Regions from separate parts of the Erwinia sp. AnSW2-5 genome, predicted to be linked through region 2. Evidence: riboswitches for the same ligand, from Rfam matches in the RefSeq annotation. Region 2 holds a riboswitch; each other region holds the start of a gene.
The links. A riboswitch is a leader RNA that binds a small molecule or an ion and turns the genes downstream of it on or off. The one in region 2 is predicted to bind thiamine pyrophosphate.
Positions count from the first base shown of each region.

Region 1: another riboswitch for thiamine pyrophosphate. It lies ahead of ACFL9S_RS11575 (TenA family protein); the one in region 2 lies ahead of thiM (hydroxyethylthiazole kinase).
Region 3: another riboswitch for thiamine pyrophosphate. It lies ahead of thiB (thiamine ABC transporter substrate binding subunit); the one in region 2 lies ahead of thiM (hydroxyethylthiazole kinase).
Region 4: another riboswitch for thiamine pyrophosphate. It lies ahead of thiC (phosphomethylpyrimidine synthase ThiC); the one in region 2 lies ahead of thiM (hydroxyethylthiazole kinase).

Region 1 covers NZ_JBJGXA010000012.1:80,278-84,867, forward strand. The annotation lists gene ACFL9S_RS11565 (ABC transporter permease) at 1-283, opposite strand, end outside; gene ACFL9S_RS11570 (ABC transporter ATP-binding protein) at 280-1,008, opposite strand; gene ACFL9S_RS11575 (TenA family protein) at 1,005-1,694, opposite strand; TPP riboswitch at 1,761-1,863, opposite strand; gene ACFL9S_RS11580 (LLM class flavin-dependent oxidoreductase) at 2,066-3,091, shown strand; gene ACFL9S_RS11585 (methyl-accepting chemotaxis protein) at 3,162-4,590, opposite strand, start outside.
Region 2 covers NZ_JBJGXA010000011.1:254,894-259,483, forward strand. The annotation lists gene ACFL9S_RS10510 (GNAT family N-acetyltransferase) at 1-26, opposite strand, end outside; gene ACFL9S_RS10515 (AzlD domain-containing protein) at 141-464, opposite strand; gene ACFL9S_RS10520 (AzlC family ABC transporter permease) at 464-1,126, opposite strand; gene ACFL9S_RS10525 (helix-turn-helix domain-containing protein) at 1,230-1,778, shown strand; TPP riboswitch at 1,859-1,960, shown strand; gene thiM (hydroxyethylthiazole kinase) at 1,995-2,786, shown strand; gene thiD (bifunctional hydroxymethylpyrimidine kinase/phosphomethylpyrimidine kinase) at 2,783-3,583, shown strand; gene fbaB (class I fructose-bisphosphate aldolase) at 3,735-4,590, shown strand, end outside.
Region 3 covers NZ_JBJGXA010000037.1:22,632-27,221, forward strand. The annotation lists gene thiQ (thiamine ABC transporter ATP-binding protein ThiQ) at 1-560, opposite strand, end outside; gene thiP (thiamine/thiamine pyrophosphate ABC transporter permease ThiP) at 544-2,154, opposite strand; gene thiB (thiamine ABC transporter substrate binding subunit) at 2,130-3,116, opposite strand; TPP riboswitch at 3,152-3,280, opposite strand; gene sgrR (HTH-type transcriptional regulator SgrR) at 3,316-4,590, opposite strand, start outside.
Region 4 covers NZ_JBJGXA010000006.1:8,220-12,809, forward strand. The annotation lists gene nudC (NAD(+) diphosphatase) at 119-892, opposite strand; gene rsd (sigma D regulator) at 968-1,474, shown strand; TPP riboswitch at 1,600-1,700, shown strand; gene thiC (phosphomethylpyrimidine synthase ThiC) at 1,791-3,740, shown strand; gene thiE (thiamine phosphate synthase) at 3,737-4,381, shown strand; gene ACFL9S_RS06830 (PLP-dependent aminotransferase family protein) at 4,587-4,590, opposite strand, start outside.

The DNA.
Region 1 (4,590 bases), on a different contig from region 2:
CCAGCGGCATCAGCCAGCGTTGCAGGCGGGGGGAGAAGATCATCGCGATGGCCAGCAGCGACCCCAGCAATACGCCCAGCACCAGCCCGATTAACACTTCCGAGGCGGTAATCAGGCTGTGATATGCGAGGAAGTCGCGGCCATCCCACAGCGCGCGGGCGACGGCGGCAGGTGACGGCAGCAGAAAAGCGGGAATATTGCTCAGGGTCGCCAGCCACCACAGCAGCAGCAGCCCGAGAAAAATGATTACGCCGCGCAGGCTGGTGGCTATTTTTCCGTTCATCCTGCGGCCCTCAGCAGCTGCTGCAACAGGTCGGCCTGGCTTTTCAGCAGGTCGGCATCGTCCGGGGCGCGGGGCGGCTGGCCACCAATCGTATGACTGTCATCGATCCCGGCAGGATAACCCGACAGCACCAGCAGGTGATGACTCAGACGGCAGGCTTCCATCGGGTCATGGGTGATCAGCAACACGGTGTGATCGGCCAGCAGTTCGGCGGCCAGCGTCTGTATTTTTGCCCGCGTCAGCGTATCCAGCGCGGAGAACGGCTCATCCATCAGGACAATGGGGCGTCTTTCATACAGCGTGCGGGCAATGGCTGCACGCTGGCGCATACCGCCGGAGAGCGCCGCAGGGCGATCGTTGCCGTGCCCGTGCAGCCCGACGCGTTCCAGCAGATAATCGGCCCAGGCGGCATCCACCTTCTCCCCGCGCAGACGCGCCCCCAGCGTGATGTTGTCGCTGATCGACAGCCACGGATAGAGCAGGTCTTTCTGCCCCATATAGGCGATGCGCCCAGGCAGTGGCAGACCATCGCTGCCGCAGACGCTGCCGGACGTTGGTGCTGCCAGCCCGGCGATAATCTTCAGCAGGCTGGTCTTGCCGCTGCCGCTGGTCCCCAGCAGGGCAACAAAGCGCCCGGCCGGGATATCAAAACTGAGGCGGTCGAAAATCTGGCGCGGGCCGAAGCACAGCGTCAGATCGCGCACCTCAATGCCGGGAGGGTTCATGCGCTTTGTACCGCATTCAGCCCCATCTGCCAGAACGCCGACTCCAGGCGCGTGGCAGTGGTGAAGATCGCCGACAGTTCGCTGAAGCGGCTTTCGGCACCGCGCTGCTGACCGACGGTTTCCAGTAAACTGAGGGCAGCGCGAACGCCGTTCAGATAATCAGGATCGCCGTAGTTGCGGATCCACGACGCGTAAGGGCTGCCTTCCAGCACCGTGTCAGGGGCATTGAGCAGGCGCAGGCCAATCTCCGCGTAACCCGCCACGCACGGCAGCAGCGCCACCAGCAGATCCAGCGCATCGCCCGAGTGACCGATATCCAGCACGTAACGGGTGTAATTCATGGTCTCCGCCGCCTCCGGCTCCTGCATCATCTGCGCTTCGCTCAGCCCCCAGTTTTCGCAGTAACCGACATGCAGCGGCAGCTCTGCCACGATGGCATTCAGCGAGGCGGTCGCGGCACGCATTTCCGGCAGCGTGCGCAGCTTGCTTACCAACAGCGCATAAGCGCGGGCAAAGTGGATCAGGAACAGATAGTCCTGCGTCAGATAACGACGAAAGGCGTTTTCGGGCAATGTGCCGCGTGAGAGTTGTTGAATAAACGGGTGCGCAACATAGTCCTGCCAGTCGTTCCCCGCCTGCTGGCGTAAACGGCCGTACAGACCCTGGCTGAAATCAACTGACTGAATGGTTTTAGACACTGAATCCCCTCACTTAAGTGGAGATCCGGGCACGCGGAGGTGTGAACAGGGCAGAAGTCACTGCCAACCCGTCCCTTCGCTGGCATGACCCAGATCAGGTTCAAAGGGTTCGGTTTTCACCATCTCAGCCCGTTACAGGACACCCCTCGGAGGGCTCTTTTATACGGGATTTCATTTTTCATTACAATCCACCCGCCATACTTCGAGCCGCAGATGCGTTGGCTGCACCCGCTCACCCCAGTCACATAGTCATCTATGCTCCTGGGGACTTGCGGACTTGCCGCCTTCCTGCACCTCGAATTATTTTGGGTATATACTGCTAATCAATCGTCATTTGTTTCACCCCACAGGAAAACCCCATGAAAAGTATTGGATTTCTCTCTTTCGGCCACTGGACGCCGTCGCCGCAGTCCGGTACCCGTTCGGCTGCCGATGCGCTGTTGCAGTCGATTGATCTGGCGGTTGCCGCTGAAGAACTCGGCGCAGACGGTGCCTATTTCCGCGTGCACCACTTTGCCCGCCAGTTAAGCTCACCGTTCCCGCTGCTGGCCGCCGTCGGGGCAAAAACCAGCCGTATTGAGATCGGCACCGGGGTGATCGATATGCGCTACGAGAACCCGATGTATATGGCGGAAGATGCCGGTTCTGCGGATCTGATCTCCGGTGGGCGTTTACAGCTGGGGATCAGCCGGGGTTCCCCTGAGCAGGTGATCGACGGCTGGCGCTATTTTGGCTACCAGCCAGCGGAAGGTGAGAACGAGTCTGATATGGCGCGCCGCCACACCGAAGTGCTGCTGGATATGCTGCGTGGCGAAGGGTTTGCCAAACCGAACCCGCAGCCGATGTTCCCGAACCCGCCGGGCATGCTGCGCGTGGAGCCGTTCTCTGAAGGGCTGCGCGACCGCATCTGGTGGGGAGCGGGTTCCAATGCCACCGCCGTCTGGGCAGCGAAGCTGGGTATGAACCTGCAAAGTTCAACCCTGAAAGATGATGAAACCGGTGAACCCTTCCATATCCAGCAGGCGGCTCAGATCCGCGCCTACCGCGAAGCCTGGAAAGCCGCCGGGCATACGCGCACCCCGCGCGTTTCGGTGAGCCGCAGTATTTTTGCGCTGGTGAATGATATGGACCGTGCTTACTTTGGCAACAGCGGCAAAGAAGGGGACAAAGTGGGTTACCTCGATGAGAAAACCCGCGCCATCTTTGGCCGCAGCTATGCCGCCGAGCCGGACCAGCTGATCAAGCAACTGGCGCAGGATGAAGCGATTGCTGAAGCCGACACGCTAGTGTTAACCGTGCCGAACCAGTTGGGCGTGGATTACTGTGCGCACACTATTGAGGCGATCCTCAAGCATGTAGCACCGGGCCTGGGCTGGCGCGAATAGTCGGGCAATGAAATGAAAAGGCTCACCCATTATCCGGGTGAGCCTTGTTTATGCTCTCTGCCAGTCAGCGTTAAAACGCTATCCACTCTTCCTCAGCGGCTTTAGTTTTTTTGGCCGGAGTGAGGAGGTGCCTTTCACTTTCCGTTTCGACAACGACCTGCCCATTATGCACCGCGCTGGCGTTGATCTTAAAGATGGCAACCATTTCACTCAGCTTCTGCGCCTGCCGCTCAAGAGAAAGGGCTGCGGCGGAGGATTCCTGAACCAGAGAGGTGTTCTTTTGGGTGGTTGAGTCCATCTCTGTTATCGCGACGCTGATCTGTTCTATGCCCTGACGTTGTTCGTTCGAGGCGGTAGAAATCTCATCCATAATCTGGCTGACATGACTGACGGAAGTGACGATATCTTCCATGCTTTCACCCGCTTTGCTGACCAAATCAGTGCCAATGCTGATACGCGTGACGGACTCGTTGATCAGTGATGCTATCTGTTTTGCCGCATCCGCACTGCGCTGCGCCAGCGTTCTGACTTCACCGGCCACCACGGCAAAACCTCGTCCCTGCTCACCGGCTCTGGCGGCTTCGACGGCGGCATTCAACGCCAGGATATTGGTCTGGAAAGCAATGCCGTTAATCACACTGATAATTTCAGTAATTTCCTGTGAGCTGGCGGCAATACCATTCATGGTGCTGATAACCTCACTGACGATCTGCCCTCCTTTACTGGCATGATTGCTGGCGCTGGCAGCAATTTTGCTGGCCTGCAAAGTATTCTCTGCGTTGAGATGCACCGTTGAGGTTAGTTCTTCCATGCTGGCGGCGGTTTCTACTACGGCAGCGGACTGTTGCTCCGTTCTGGAGGCTAAATCCGTATTACCTGCCGCAATCTGTGAGGAAGCACTGGCTAAGTGGCTGACACTTTCACGTATGCCAGAGATCATATCGCATAACTGTGTGTTCATCACCTCCATGGTTTCCGTCAGCTCACCCAGCTCATCTTTTGAGGTCGGGGTAATATGGGCGGTCAGATCGCCACTGGAGATACGCTGAGCCAGCGCAAGGTTTTCACTCACCGGGCGCGTAATCTTGCGTGTAATCGTCCAGGCCGTCACCAGGCCGATAATGACGGCCAGCAAGGAAAGGACACTAATCAGCATTATCGTGCTGGCAATCAGCTGATTGTTATACTCATCCTGCATCTCTATCAATCTGGTGGTGGCCTTTTTCAGGCTATCCCCCCCCGCGCTTATGAGGTCAGCTGATAACTGGGTTTCCCTGGCGGCAGATAAATACTTTTCTGCACTAACGTGAAAATCCTCATAGCGATTCCAGGCAGGTATTAACAACGCTTTTGCGGCCTCCGGCAACTGAGCCATGCTGGCTTTATAGAGTGAATAAGATTCACCGTATATCGCATCAAAGTCTGACGCATTTTCGGGGGTATAGCGTGTCATCAGCATGCTGCCAGCCCGACTGAGGCGCAAAAATGACGAGAGTAAA
Region 2 (4,590 bases):
GCTTCGGTAAAAAGACGGATATTCATGGGGGAAACTTTTTTCATGGGGAAACGCCTGCAACATAAACGCCGGGTGGCAACGGCGCCGAGTTTATCGCAAACACGTCATCTTTGATGAATAAAATAACGTACAGTTATGCGTCAGGGGATCCCGGCTAAGCGCAACAGGGCGGTCACCAGTGCCGCAGCGAGGATCACCAGGATCAGCGGGGTTTGACGCCAGGCGAGCAGTAGCGCCACAGCCACACCGGCCACCCGTGCGATGCCCGCAAACTGGACACCTTCGTAAAAGGTGTTTCCCAGCGCCACCGCAAACAGCAGCGTGGTGGCCGCATCGGACAAGAGCTTGCGCGCATTTTCAGACAGCGCCATACGGTTACCCAGCGTGGCCCCGGCAAATCGCATCAGCCAGGTGCCTGCGGCCAGCATCACAATACCGCCGATAATCAGTGTGGTGTCTGGCATTATTTCCTCCTCGCCAGCAGGCCTGCCAGGGAGAACAGCACGGGTAACCCAACAGGTGTAAAGGGAACCGTCAGCAGCGACAGCGCGGCACCGCAGGAGGCGCGCGTCAATGTGATGCGCGATTTCAGTGCCGGAAGCACCAGCGTCAGGATGATGGCGGGAAACACCGCATCAAGCCCGATGGCCTGCGTATTGGGCAGAAACTTCCCCATCACGCTGCCCAGCAGCGCCCCCATCGGCCAGACAAAGGCCACGCCGAGGCCACACAGCCAGAAGGCGGCTTTGCGCTGCTGCGCGCTGGATTGTGACAGACCAAACACCACACTTTCGTCATTCATAATATGGCACCCGAGCAGCGAAGACAGGCGCGAGCCGACCAGATCGCGCACCGCAATGCCAAAAGGAAAGTGCCGCGCGTTAACCAGCAGCCCGGCCACGGCAGCCGCCAGTGGATTTCCGCCGCCAGCGATGATGGCAATAAACATAAACTCGGAAGCCCCCGCCAGCACAAACAGGCTGGAGAACAGCGGCACCCACAGCGGGAAGCCATAGGCGGTTGCCAGAGAGCCATAAGAGATGCCGACCACGCCAACCGCCAGGCAGATCAGATAAATGGCTTTGCGCGTATCCGCACTGAGCGATGGAAAATGACGGGCAATCATAAGCGTTTTACCATGGCGAACAAAATTGCCATTATAATGAACGCAGAGTAAACTTGGGTCAACACGAACGTTTCGTTCGTTTTAACGAACGACCAGGTGAGAGATGACACAGCCCATTGCGATAATTGCACACAGTTTGATTCGGGAACGCACGCTGGCCGGGCTTTCGCTGGCTGAAGTCGCCAGACGAGCAAATATCGCCAAATCAACGCTTTCGCAGCTGGAAGCGGGCAACGGCAACCCCAGCCTGGAAACGTTATGGGCGCTGTGCGTGGCCTTAAATATTCCGTTTGCGAAATTGCTCGAACCGGCAGGTAATCAGACCCAGGTGATACGGCGCGGGGAAGGGATGAAGGTCTCAGCCGGAGAAGCGGACTATCAGGCGATCCTGCTGGCCAGCTGCCCGCCGGGCGCACGCCGTGATATCTATCTGTTAATGGCCGAGCCGGGTACTGAGCGCCTGTCGCAGCCGCATCTTGCTGGATCTGTGGAGCATATTATTGTCACCCAGGGGCGGGCGCTGGTGGGACCGAAAGAGTCCCCTGAAACGCTGGAACCTGGCGATTACATCTGTTATCCCGCCGATCGCGAACATATCTTCAAAGCGCTGGAGCCGGATACCCTGGCGCTGTTAGTGTCGGAGCAGGGCTAGGGTGGGCAAATGAGTTTACAACCCCGCTGCTGCTCCCTTATTCTGTCGCTCTCTCAGTGCATAACTGAGAACAAAAAACGATTAATGACTCGGGGTGCCCTTCCTTAACCGGAACCGGCTGAGACAAACCCGCATAACCTGAACTGGATAATGCCAGCGTAGGGAAGTCAGATGCCCGACCGGCATCGCCTTCTTGATCGCCGGTTGGGAGCAAACATGATCCAACCTGAACACCTGAGCCACGCTGATGTTGCCCATTCCCTGACGCTGTTTCAACAGCAATCCCCCCTGATCCACTGTATGACCAACGACGTGGTACAGACCTTTACCGCCAACGTGCTGCTGGCGCTGGGGGCTTCCCCGGCGATGGTGATCGATGCAGACGAAGCCGTGCAGTTCAGTGCCATTGCCGATGCGCTGCTGGTGAACGTCGGTACGCTGACCCGCAGCCGCAGTGAGGCGATGCTGGCCGCCGTTCAGTCGGCTAATGCCGCCGGACGGGGCTGGACATTAGATCCGGTGGCGGTTGGTGCTCTGGATTTCCGTACCACCTTCTGTCATCAACTCCTGCTACTGAAACCTGCTGCGATACGCGGCAATGCGTCGGAAATTATGGCACTGGCAAAACAGGCGGTCAGCGGGCGCGGCGTTGACAGCCAGCATGCGTCAACGGCGGCATTGCAGGCAGCCGAAGTACTGGCGGCTGAAACGGGCGCGGTGGTGGCCGTGACCGGAGACGTGGATTTTGTCACCGATGGCGTGCGCACGCTCAGCGTCAGCGGCGGGTCCCCGCTGATGACCCGCGTGGTCGGCACCGGTTGTGCGTTGTCCGCGGTGGTGGCCGGGTTTGCCGCGCTGCCGGGTGACCGCCTGGTGCATGTCGCCAGCGCTTGCCGCGTGGTGGCGCTGGCGGGAGAGCGCGCAGCCGCCGCAGCGCAGGGACCGGGTAGCTTTATCCCCGCGTTCCTCGATGCACTGTATCAACTGAACCCGGAGGCGCGGGTATGAAACGGGTTAACGCCATGACCATTGCCGGGACGGACCCGAGCGGTGGCGCCGGGATCCAGGCCGACCTGAAAGCCTTCTCTGCGCTGGGGGCTTATGGCACCAGCGTGATCACCGCGCTGGTGGCACAGAATACCACGGGCGTGCAGTCGGTCTATCGCATTGAACCGGCGTTCGTTGCTGCGCAGCTGGATTCCGTGCTGTCGGATGTGCGCATCGATACCATCAAAATTGGCATGCTCGCCGAGAGCGCCATCGTTGAGGTGGTGGCTGAACGGCTGAAACACACCCTGGTGCCCTGGGTGGTGCTGGATACGGTGATGCTGGCAAAAAGCGGCGATCCGCTGCTCTCCGCTGAGGCGGTCGCCACCCTGCGCGAATGTCTGTTACCGCAGGTCTCCCTGATTACGCCTAATCTGCCGGAAGCTGCCGCGCTGCTGGGCTGCGATCCGGCGCGCGATGAGGTTGAGATGCGTGAACAGGGCAGGGCGCTGCTGGCGCTGGGTTGCCAGGCGGTACTGATGAAGGGCGGGCATCTCAGCGAATCGGAAAGCCCGGACTGGCTATTTACCCGCCAGCGGGAGCAGCGGTTTACTGCGCCTCGTATTCATACGCGCAATACGCACGGTACGGGCTGTTCGCTATCGGCGGCGCTGGCGGCACTGCGTCCGCGACATGACGACTGGGTCTCCACGGTTCAGGCGGCCAAACACTGGTTGCAAGGGGCGCTTGAGCAGGCGGACTCGCTGGAAGTTGGCCACGGGCACGGCCCGGTGCATCATTTTCATCAATGGTGGTGACCACGCTGATCTGCGCTTTTTAGTGCGGTTCGTTCTGAAAAATGGAGTCAGCAATTTGCCTTAATGACGGTTTTGGGTCCACCCTGTTGAGGTCAGAGAAACTGACCAGCGGGCCATCTGATGGCCCCCTCACATTTTAACAGGAGTTATCATGACGGACATCGTACAGTTATTGGGCAAAGAAGCTGACTCTCTTTTGCAACATCGCTGCATGACTATTCCAGCGGACAACCTCTATCTTCCAGGGGCGGATTATGTGGATCGGGTGATGGTCGATAATAATCGTCCCCCGGCTGTTTTACGCAATATGCAAACCCTGTACAACACCGGACGTTTAGCCGGGACAGGTTACCTCTCTATCCTCCCCGTAGACCAGGGCGTCGAGCATTCGGCGGGCGCCTCCTTTGCCGCGAACCCGCTCTACTTCGACCCGAAAAACATTGTTGAACTGGCGATTGAAGCGGGCTGTAACTGCGTGGCCTCCACGTATGGTGTGCTGGCCTCGGTCTCACGCCGTTACGCACATCGCATCCCGTTTATGGTCAAGCTCAACCATAACGAGACGCTGAGTTATCCCACCCAGTATGACCAGACGCTGTACGCCAGCGTTGAGCAGGCGTTTAACCTCGGCGCTGTTGCCGTCGGGGCGACCATCTATTTCGGTTCGGAGCAGTCACGACGTCAGATTGAAGAGGTCTCTGCCGCCTTTGAACGCGCTCATGAGTTGGGGCTGGTCACCGTGCTGTGGGCTTATTTGCGCAATAACGACTTTAAAAAAGACGGGGTGGATTACCATGCCAGCGCCGACCTGACCGGTCAGGCGAACCATCTGGCGGCCACCATCGGTGCGGATATCGTGAAGCAGAAAATGGCAGAGAATAACGGCGGCTATAAAGCAGTGAAGTTCGGCCATACCGATGATCGCGTTTACAGCGCACTGACCACGGATAACCCTATCGACCTGGTGCGTTACCAACTGGCGAACTGCTATATGGGGCGCGCCGGGA
Region 3 (4,590 bases), on a different contig from region 2:
GACACCATCAGCAGGGTGATATTGCGTTCGGTGCAGACGTCATCCACCAGGCCCAGCATCTCTTTGCGCAGCGCCGGGTCCAGCGCCGAGAAAGGTTCGTCCAGCAGCAGGATCGGCTGCTGACGCACCAGACAGCGGGCGAGGGCCGCACGCTGGCGCTGACCGCCTGAAAGCTGATGGGGCAGACGCTGTAAATGGTCCGTCAGCCCAACGCGCTGGGCAATATTCTGCAACTCATGCTTCTGCTGGTGGTTGAGCTTCAGGCCGGGGTGCAGCCCCAGCCCGATGTTCTGCGCCACGGTCAGATGAGGGAACAGGTTATTCTCCTGAAACAGCATCGATACCGGGCGTTGCGCGGGCGCGCTGTCGCGATGTTCGCTGCCGTTCAGCTGTAGTTCACCACTTTTCACCGGCAGAAACCCGGCGACCAGGCTCAGTAAGGTGCTTTTTCCCGCCCCGCTGGGGCCGAGGATCGCCAGGCGTTCGCCCGCCTGCACGCTGAAGGTAAAGCGCATCGGCAGGTGGTGATACAGATAAGTCAGATTAGTCAGGTTTAACATGGCGCCCCGGCAGTTTTTCAATCAGGGTAAACAGCAGGAAACAGAGCAGCAGCAGTAACAGCGCGGTGACGGCACCGTCGCTGCTGCGATACGATCCTATCTGCTGATAAAGGTAAAAAGGCAGGGTGCGGAAGTTTTCATTACCGAACAGCGCCACCACGCCAAAATCACCAATCGACAAGACGCAGGCAAAGGCCAGCGCCTGTGCTAACGGGCGTTTCAGCGCGCGCAGCTCAATCAGCCTCAGGCGGTTCCAGCAGCGAATATCCAGCGACAGGCACAGCAGGTTATAACGCCCGGCAATATCGCGCAGCGGATTTTCCAGCACTTTCATCGCATAGGGAACGGCCATCAGCGCATTGGTGGCGATGACAATCCCCTCCGCTGACTCGGGCAGCCCGACGGTCTGATTAAGTAACAGGAAAAAGCCGGTCGCCAGCACAATCCCCGGCATCGCGAGGATCAGCATGCCGCTCATTTCCAGCGTTTGCCCCCACAGTGGGCGCTGCCGCAGACGCAGCTCACGACTGCTCCACAGCAGCATCATTGTCAGCACGACGCTGAGGATCCCCGCCCCCAGCGCAATACGCAGGGAGGTTAACATCGCCTGCCACAGTGCTGACTGACGCAGTACCGTGCTGAACCCCTGATTCAGCCCGTCGGTCACCACGGCCAGCAGCGGTGGCAGGATCAGCAGTAATACGGCGGCGATCAGCAACGAATCCAGCACCAGGGCGCGGCCGCTGTCCTGCGGATTGCGCCAGCCGCCGAGGCTGTCGCTGCCCGCCGGGATCGCTTTACTCAGGCGCTGGCTGAGCATCACCAGGCCCAGACAGCACAGCATCTGTAACAGCGCCAGCAAGGCCGCGCGCCCGGGATCGTAATCGAAACTCAGTGCCTGGAAGATAGCCAGCTCAATGGTGGTTGCCTGCGGACCGCCGCCCAGCGACAGCACAGTGGCAAAGCTGGCAAAGCACAGCATAAAGATTAGCGCGGCGGCGGGCAGGATCTGGCGCCGCAGCCACGGCCATTCAACGATGCGAAAATGCGCCCAGCCACGAAGACCAAGCTGCGCGGCAATCTGCCGCTGTTCGCCGGGGATCTGTTGCAGTGCCTGGAGCAGCAGGCGGGTGGCCAGCGGCAGGTTGAAAAAGACGTGGGCCAGCAGGATGCCTTGCAGGCCATACGGCGAGAATGTGTAGTCGATGCCAAGCAGGGCGCACAGCTGCGCCAGCCAGCCGCTGCGGCCATATACGCTGAGAATGCCAAATACCGCCACCAGTACCGGCAACACCAGCGTCATGGCACACAACCGCAGTAGCGTGCTGCGGCCAGGGAAGCGGCGGCGGTACAGGGCGCGGGCCAGCGGGATCGCCGGGAGCACCGAGAGCAGCGTAGAGAGCAGTGCCTGCCAGAAGGAGAAGCGCAGCACGTGCCACAGATAGCTATCCTGCCAAAGGCCGCGCCAGTCGGTCGCGGGCGCATTCTGCCACAGGGCAAAAAACGCCAGCGAGGCCACGCTGACCAACAGCAGCGCGGCCAGCAAGCCGGGCACTAACCAGCCGGGAATTAGCGGCTGACGGCGCGTTGCCATGCACTGATCCAGCTGCTGCGCTGTGTGGCCACATCCTGTGGGCTGTATTGCAATGAGGTGGTGGGTACGGTCAGGGTAGTGAAGCCCGCAGGCAGCGTGGTGCTGATGGCCGGGTACATCCAGTTGCCGGTGGCGATGGTATCCTGGAACGGTTTAGTCATCACAAACTGCATAAACTGCTGTGCCAGCTTCGGCTGCTTGCTGGCCTTCAGTTGACCGGCGACTTCCACCTGCAAATAGTGGCCTTCGCTAAAGTTGGCGGCGGCGTACTGATCTTTCTTCTCTTCAATCAGATGATAAGCGGGGGAGGTCGTATAGCTGAGCACCATGTCGCTTTCACCCTTGAGGAACAGGCCATACGCCTCGCTCCAGCCTTTGGTGACGGTTACGGTTTTCTTTGCCAGCTTCTGCCAGGCTTCCGGGCTTTTATCGCCAAACACCTGCTGCATCCACAGTAGCAGGCCAAGGCCTGGGGTGCTGGTGCGCGGATCTTCGTAGATCACTTTCAGCGGGCGGTCGCTCTCTACCAGTTCTTTCAGGCTTTTCGGTGGGTTTTGCAGTTTGGTTTTGTCATAAACAAAGGCAAACCAGCCGTAGTCATAAGGGACAAACGTGGTGTTCTTCCAGCCGCCGGGAACGGTACTGTGGGAGGTGTCGGTGTTTGAGGCGGCGAACAGTCCGGTTTTTTCTGCCGCATCCAGCAGGTTGTTATCTAATCCCAGCACCACGTCCGCTTTGCTGTTTTTGCCTTCCATGCGCAGCCGGTTTAGCAACGATACGCCGTCTTCCAGCGCCACGAATTTCAGTTCACAGTTGCACTGGGCTTCAAAAGCTTTCTTGATGGCAGGCCCCGGTCCCCACTCGGCAGAGAAGGAGTCGTAGGTGTAAACCGTCAGGGTCTCTTTGGCTGCGAGGGCAGGCAGGGAAAACAGCACCAGCAGGGGTAAATATTTTTTCAACACTTTGCGTTCCTTGAAGGTATGCGCAAAGGATCTGAGTCAGTGACACTCTCAAATCCCTACGCCGGTATGATCCGGGTCAGGTTCGACGGGTTTTATCTCAGCGAAAACGCGCTGCGCAGGCATAGATCCGGCACTGCAGGGTTTCCGCACCCCGTTGAGAACGGCTCATTCTAGTGGTTTCGTCTTTGTTACGAAAGCGTCATGATTCGGGTGGGGCGAACCAGGCTGATTTAAAGTCGAACCAGCCCAGCGTGTTCATGCGTACCCCGCGCATACTGCGCTGTCCGTGCAGCAGAAGCCAGTGGTGGAACAGCGGGTGCAGGAAGTTGCTCTCAATCAGCTGCTTGCTCCAGTCGGCCAGCGGGAGCTTCTGCTCGCGCCATGCGCGTGCGTCGCTTTCCCAGTCGGTGGGCACGCAGTGGTGCATCAGCGGGATCTCATACAGCAGGGCAAACAGGGAGAACTCCAGCGGCAGGGTAAAGTTAGCGCTGCCCAGCCAGATATCGCTTTCGGCTTCGCCGCGATACCAGCTTTCATAATCGATTTCCTGCGTGATCAACTCAACACCGTGCGCGGCGAGGATTGGCCCGAGCGCGTTGGCGATGCCCTGGTGTTCAATATGATCGCTGTACCAGGTGATGGTCAGCGAGGTCAGCCCGGCAGGTTTCTCGGCAATCGCCATATCGCGGCGATGATGCCAGCGCGGCAGCAGGCCGTAGGCCGGGAACCAGTAGCGCTGATAGGCAATGCCACTGTGGTTCAACAGGGCGATAGGGTTGAAAATGGTGCTGATCCAGCGGCGCAGCTGCTCGTTACGTCCGTGCGCCGAACGCTGGTCAAACATCAGGAAATAGCAGCCCTCTTCCAGGCGACTCTCTTCAGATTTCTCATCGGTGCTTTCGCTTTGCAGTTTGACACCGGAGTAGACCAGTTCGTCGCTGATCTCCGGCAGCACCCAGATATTGACCTCATCGATCAGCGCACGATAGCCAAAGTAGTCATCAAAAGCGGCAATGCGCAGCTGACTGTGTTGGTTGCGTTCCACCTCGTAGGCTCCGGTGCCCACCGGCTGACGCGCAAAGTTACGCATATGCGGCCACTCCTTCGGCAGGATCATGGCACTGACGCTGCCCAGCAGCCAGGGGAGCCAGTTATCCGGCTGGCTGAGATGGATATCCAGCGTCCAGGGTGTGTGGCATTCAATCCGTTCGAGGTGGCTGAACAGCGGTTGCTCTTTTAAGCGCTCAAGCGTGGCAATGACGTCCTCGACCTCCAGCTCACGACCGTGATGAAAGTGGATGGCCGGGCGCAAAAAAAACCGCCAGTGCAGCGGGGAGATCTGTTGCCAGTGGTGGGCAATGTCCGGCTCGATTTCCCCGTTTTCCTCATTTATCCGTGCCAGCCCGTTGAAGATTTGCCGCGCGAGGTGCGTCTCCGAGCGGCGTAGCGGCGTACCGGGCAGCAGATTCAGCAG
Region 4 (4,590 bases), on a different contig from region 2:
TTATTTATATTGTTTGTAATATTCATAGGAATTTATAGCACTCCTGATTCACAGCGCAATGAACCAGGAGAATATATCGCTAAAAAACACTTATTAGAAAAAAATATCCAAAAATGTATTATTCAGCTTCTGCGCGACATATCGCAACGGTGTCTTCAATTAGCCGACGCGCCACCGTTCCTGCCGGCGGTAACTGTGGCAACGCATCATAACGATACCAACCAGCGGACAGCAGTTCTTTAGGGTCAATGTTGATCTCGCCACCCGCATAGTCGGCCATAAACGCCATCATCAGTGACTGGGGGAATGGCCACGGCTGAGAAGAGACATAGCGCAAATTTTTCACACTAATGCTGCTTTCTTCCATCACCTCACGTGCCACCGTTTGCTCAAGGGTTTCCCCCACCTCGACAAAGCCAGCCAATACCGTGAAAATCCCGTTACGATGCCGCGTATGCTGTGCCAGCAGGATCTCTTCGCCCCGGCGGATCGCAACGATGATGCAAGGTGCAATTTGCGGATAGTAACGCTGCCGACAATGCCCGCACAGACATGCCCACTCTGTTTTGCTGTGGTGCATTTCATGGCCACAGTAGCCACACCAGCGGTGTGAACGATAGAATTCTGATAACTGAATACCACGCCCGGCAAGCTGGAACAGGCCCGTCTCTTGATCGAGCAGCTGGCGTAACGATCCCATTTCCTGGGGAAACGTACCGCGGATCAGCCACACCTTTTCGCCCTGCCACTCCCCAATCGGCGCCCCTGATCGCCCTGTCAGACCCAATGAGCCTGCATCACCATGCGGCAGCTCACCTTTTGGTAACCAAATTTTATGTTCCTGGCTGACAACCCACCAGCCAGCGTCTACGCTTAAAATTTCCTGTTCCATCATTTTTCTCATCATCCTCAGCTTAAAGACTGGATTGAGGTCAGACGTTAAAATATAACATTCACGGAGTTGAACATGCTTAACCAGTTAGAAGTCCTCACCGCGCGCGTCGGCGGATGCAGTGAGCTGGTAGACTTCTGCCTGCGCTCACGCAAGCAGTTGCTGGTTACCTATTACCAAATGGCTGGCATTAAGCCTAACAAGGAAACGCTGACGACGCTCGATGAAAACGCGCTGGATACGTTCTGCCAGCATCTGGTGGACTACCTTTCCACTGGCCATTTCACCGTCTACGAACGCTTTATCAAGGAGCTGGAAGGCACAGATCAACTGGCGAAGGCCTCGTTAATCTACCCCTCTTTAAAAGCCAATACCGATCAGATAATGCAGATTTATGATTCGCATCTGGAAACAGCCATTGATGATAATAACTGTGTGGAATTTCAGCGGGTATTATCACAGGTCGGTGAAGCACTGGAGGCTCGATTTACGTTGGAGGATAAATTCATCAAGCTGGCTTTAGAAAAAAACCATGATAATCAGAGCACTGCTAACGCGTGTTCGCTTGCTCGTCCTGCCTGATCCGTTATCAGAATGTGAACTTCTTGTAGTTTCCAAAAAGCCCCTTTATGCTTGAGGGGTTAGGACGAGGCGTACCTTGCCCTTTACAGGATTGAAATACTGGCCTTGTTGCCAGTCAGCCAATCGCCATCTTGTCGGAGTGCCCACAAGGGCTGAGACCGTTAATTCGGGATCCGCGGAACCTGATCAGGTTAGTACCTGCGAAGGGAACAAGAGTAAATCAGCTATTACGGTGTGATACCGTGTTTTTTCACATCGTTCTCATTACTCCCGCCTCCAGGCAAGCAAACTTCCGTTTTATTATCAGGAACTTGCTATGTCTACCGTTGAAAAACCTTTCGTTGGAAAAAAAACTACTCGTCGCGAACAGCGTGCAGAAGCACAGCAGTTTATCGACTCCCTGCAGGGCACCGCCTTTCCCAATTCAAAACGCATTTACCTGACCGGCTCGCAGCCGGATATCCGCGTACCCATGCGTGAAATCCAACTCAGCCCCACTACGGTAGGCGGCAGCCAAGACGAGCCACTGCTGGAAGCGAATGAGCCGATACCCGTCTACGATACCGCCGGCCCTTACGGCGATCCGGCGGCGACGATTGATGTTCACAAAGGGCTGAACCCGCTGCGCAGCAACTGGATCATCCAACGTGGTGATACCGAACAGATTACCGATCTCAGCTCTGCCTACACCCAGCTGCGCCTGGCGGATGAAGGATTGGATCATCTGCGTTTTGACAATGTGCCACGCCCACGTCGGGCGCTGGAAGGCCGCTGTGTCACTCAGATGCACTATGCCAGGCTGGGAGTGATTACCCCGGAAATGGAATACATTGCCCTGCGCGAAAATATGGGGCGGGAGCGAATTCGCGGTGACGTGTTACTGCAACAGCATCCGGGTCATAGCTTTGGCGCACATCTGCCTGACAATATCACTGCCGAGTTCGTTCGCCAGGAAGTGGCCGCAGGCCGCGCCATTATCCCGGCCAATATTAATCACCCGGAATCGGAGCCGATGATTATCGGTCGTAACTTCCTGGTGAAAATTAACGCCAATATCGGCAATTCAGCGGTCAGCTCCTCCATCGAAGAAGAGGTGGAAAAACTGGTGTGGTCAGCGCGCTGGGGAGCCGATACGGTGATGGATCTTTCCACCGGGCGTTATATTCACGAAACCCGCGAGTGGATCCTGCGCAACAGTCCGGTGCCGATTGGTACAGTGCCTATCTACCAGGCACTGGAAAAAGTGAACGGTGTGGCAGAAAATCTTAACTGGGAAATTTTCCGCGACACACTGCTGGAACAGGCTGAACAGGGCGTTGATTACTTTACTATTCATGCCGGTGTGCTGCTGCGCTACGTGCCGATGACGGCCAAACGCCTGACCGGCATCGTTTCGCGCGGCGGGTCAATCATGGCGAAATGGTGCCTGTCTCACCATAAAGAGAGTTTCCTCTATCAGCATTTCCGCGATATCTGTGAGATCTGCGCCGCCTACGATGTGTCGCTGTCGCTGGGCGATGGCCTGCGCCCGGGTTCCATTCAGGATGCCAACGATGAAGCGCAGTTCGCAGAACTGCGCACGCTGGGTGAACTGACCAAAATCGCCTGGGAATATGACGTCCAGGTGATGATTGAAGGCCCTGGGCATGTGCCAATGCAGATGATTCGCGTCAATATGACGGAACAGCTTGAGCACTGTCACGAAGCTCCGTTTTATACGCTGGGACCACTGACGACAGATATTGCCCCGGGTTATGACCATTTTACTTCCGGTATTGGTGCCGCCATGATCGGCTGGTTTGGCTGCGCGATGTTGTGTTACGTGACGCCCAAAGAGCACCTCGGCCTGCCGAACAAAGAGGATGTCAAACAGGGGCTGATTACCTATAAAATCGCCGCCCATGCCGCCGACCTGGCGAAAGGCCATCCCGGAGCGCAGATTCGTGATAACGCCATGTCGAAAGCACGTTTCGAATTCCGCTGGGAAGATCAGTTTAATCTCGCCCTCGATCCGCACACTGCCCGGGCTTATCACGATGAAACCCTGCCGCAGGAATCCGGTAAAGTGGCACACTTCTGCTCGATGTGTGGACCAAAATTCTGTTCAATGAAGATTACCCAGGAAGTTCGGGAATACGCCGCACGTCAGGAAGCCGAAGCCCGGCCGATTGAAATCGGTATGGCACAAATGTCTGACGAGTTTCGTCACCGTGGCGGTGAGCTGTATCATCGCGCCGATACCCTGAAATCAGAGGAAAAAGTATGAGTCGTGGAGCGTTCCCCCCAACCGAAGCCAGATTGGGTCTTTATCCGGTGGTCGATACGGTGGAGTGGATTGAACGCCTGCTTGATGCGGGCGTACGGACACTGCAGCTGCGCATTAAAGACTGCGCTGAACATGAAGTTGAGCAGCAAATTGTTGATGCGATTGCCCTGGGTAAGCGCTATCAGGCGCGCCTGTTTATCAATGACTACTGGCGTCTGGCGGTAAAACATCAGGCTTACGGCGTCCATCTGGGTCAGGAAGATCTGGATGTTGCCGATCTGGATGCGATTCATGCTGCCGGGCTGCGGCTGGGTCTTTCAACCCATGACGATGCCGAGCTGGATCGTGCCCTGGCCGAACACCCTTCGTATATTGCCCTGGGCCACGTGTTTCCTACCCAGACAAAAGCGATGCCCTCCGATCCGCAGGGACTGGAAGAGTTAACGCGCCACATACAGCGACTGAAGGGAATTTCTACTGTGGCCATCGGTGGGATCAGCCTGGAGCGCGTTCCCCAGGTACTGGCTACCGGGGTGGGCAGCGTGGCCGTGGTGAGCGCGATTACCAAAGCCAGCGACTGGCGTGCGGCGACCCACCAGCTGCTGGACCTGGTGGAGCCGCAGAGAGCAACACACGCCTGATCCTCCTTGCACAGTGCGGGGTGAGTGTTCGGGCAGGTCCTCAGCGCCGTCAGATTTTAGGGCGTGCGGCGCAATAAAATGCAACCTGCTGCAACACGAATAAACAAGGCTGAAGACGTTACGAAGCCTTGTCTCTTCACACTTTTCTCAGGCAACCCAGCCGCTATAGTGGCCGTGCGGGTGACAATCCTGTCACCCGCCAGGGTCAG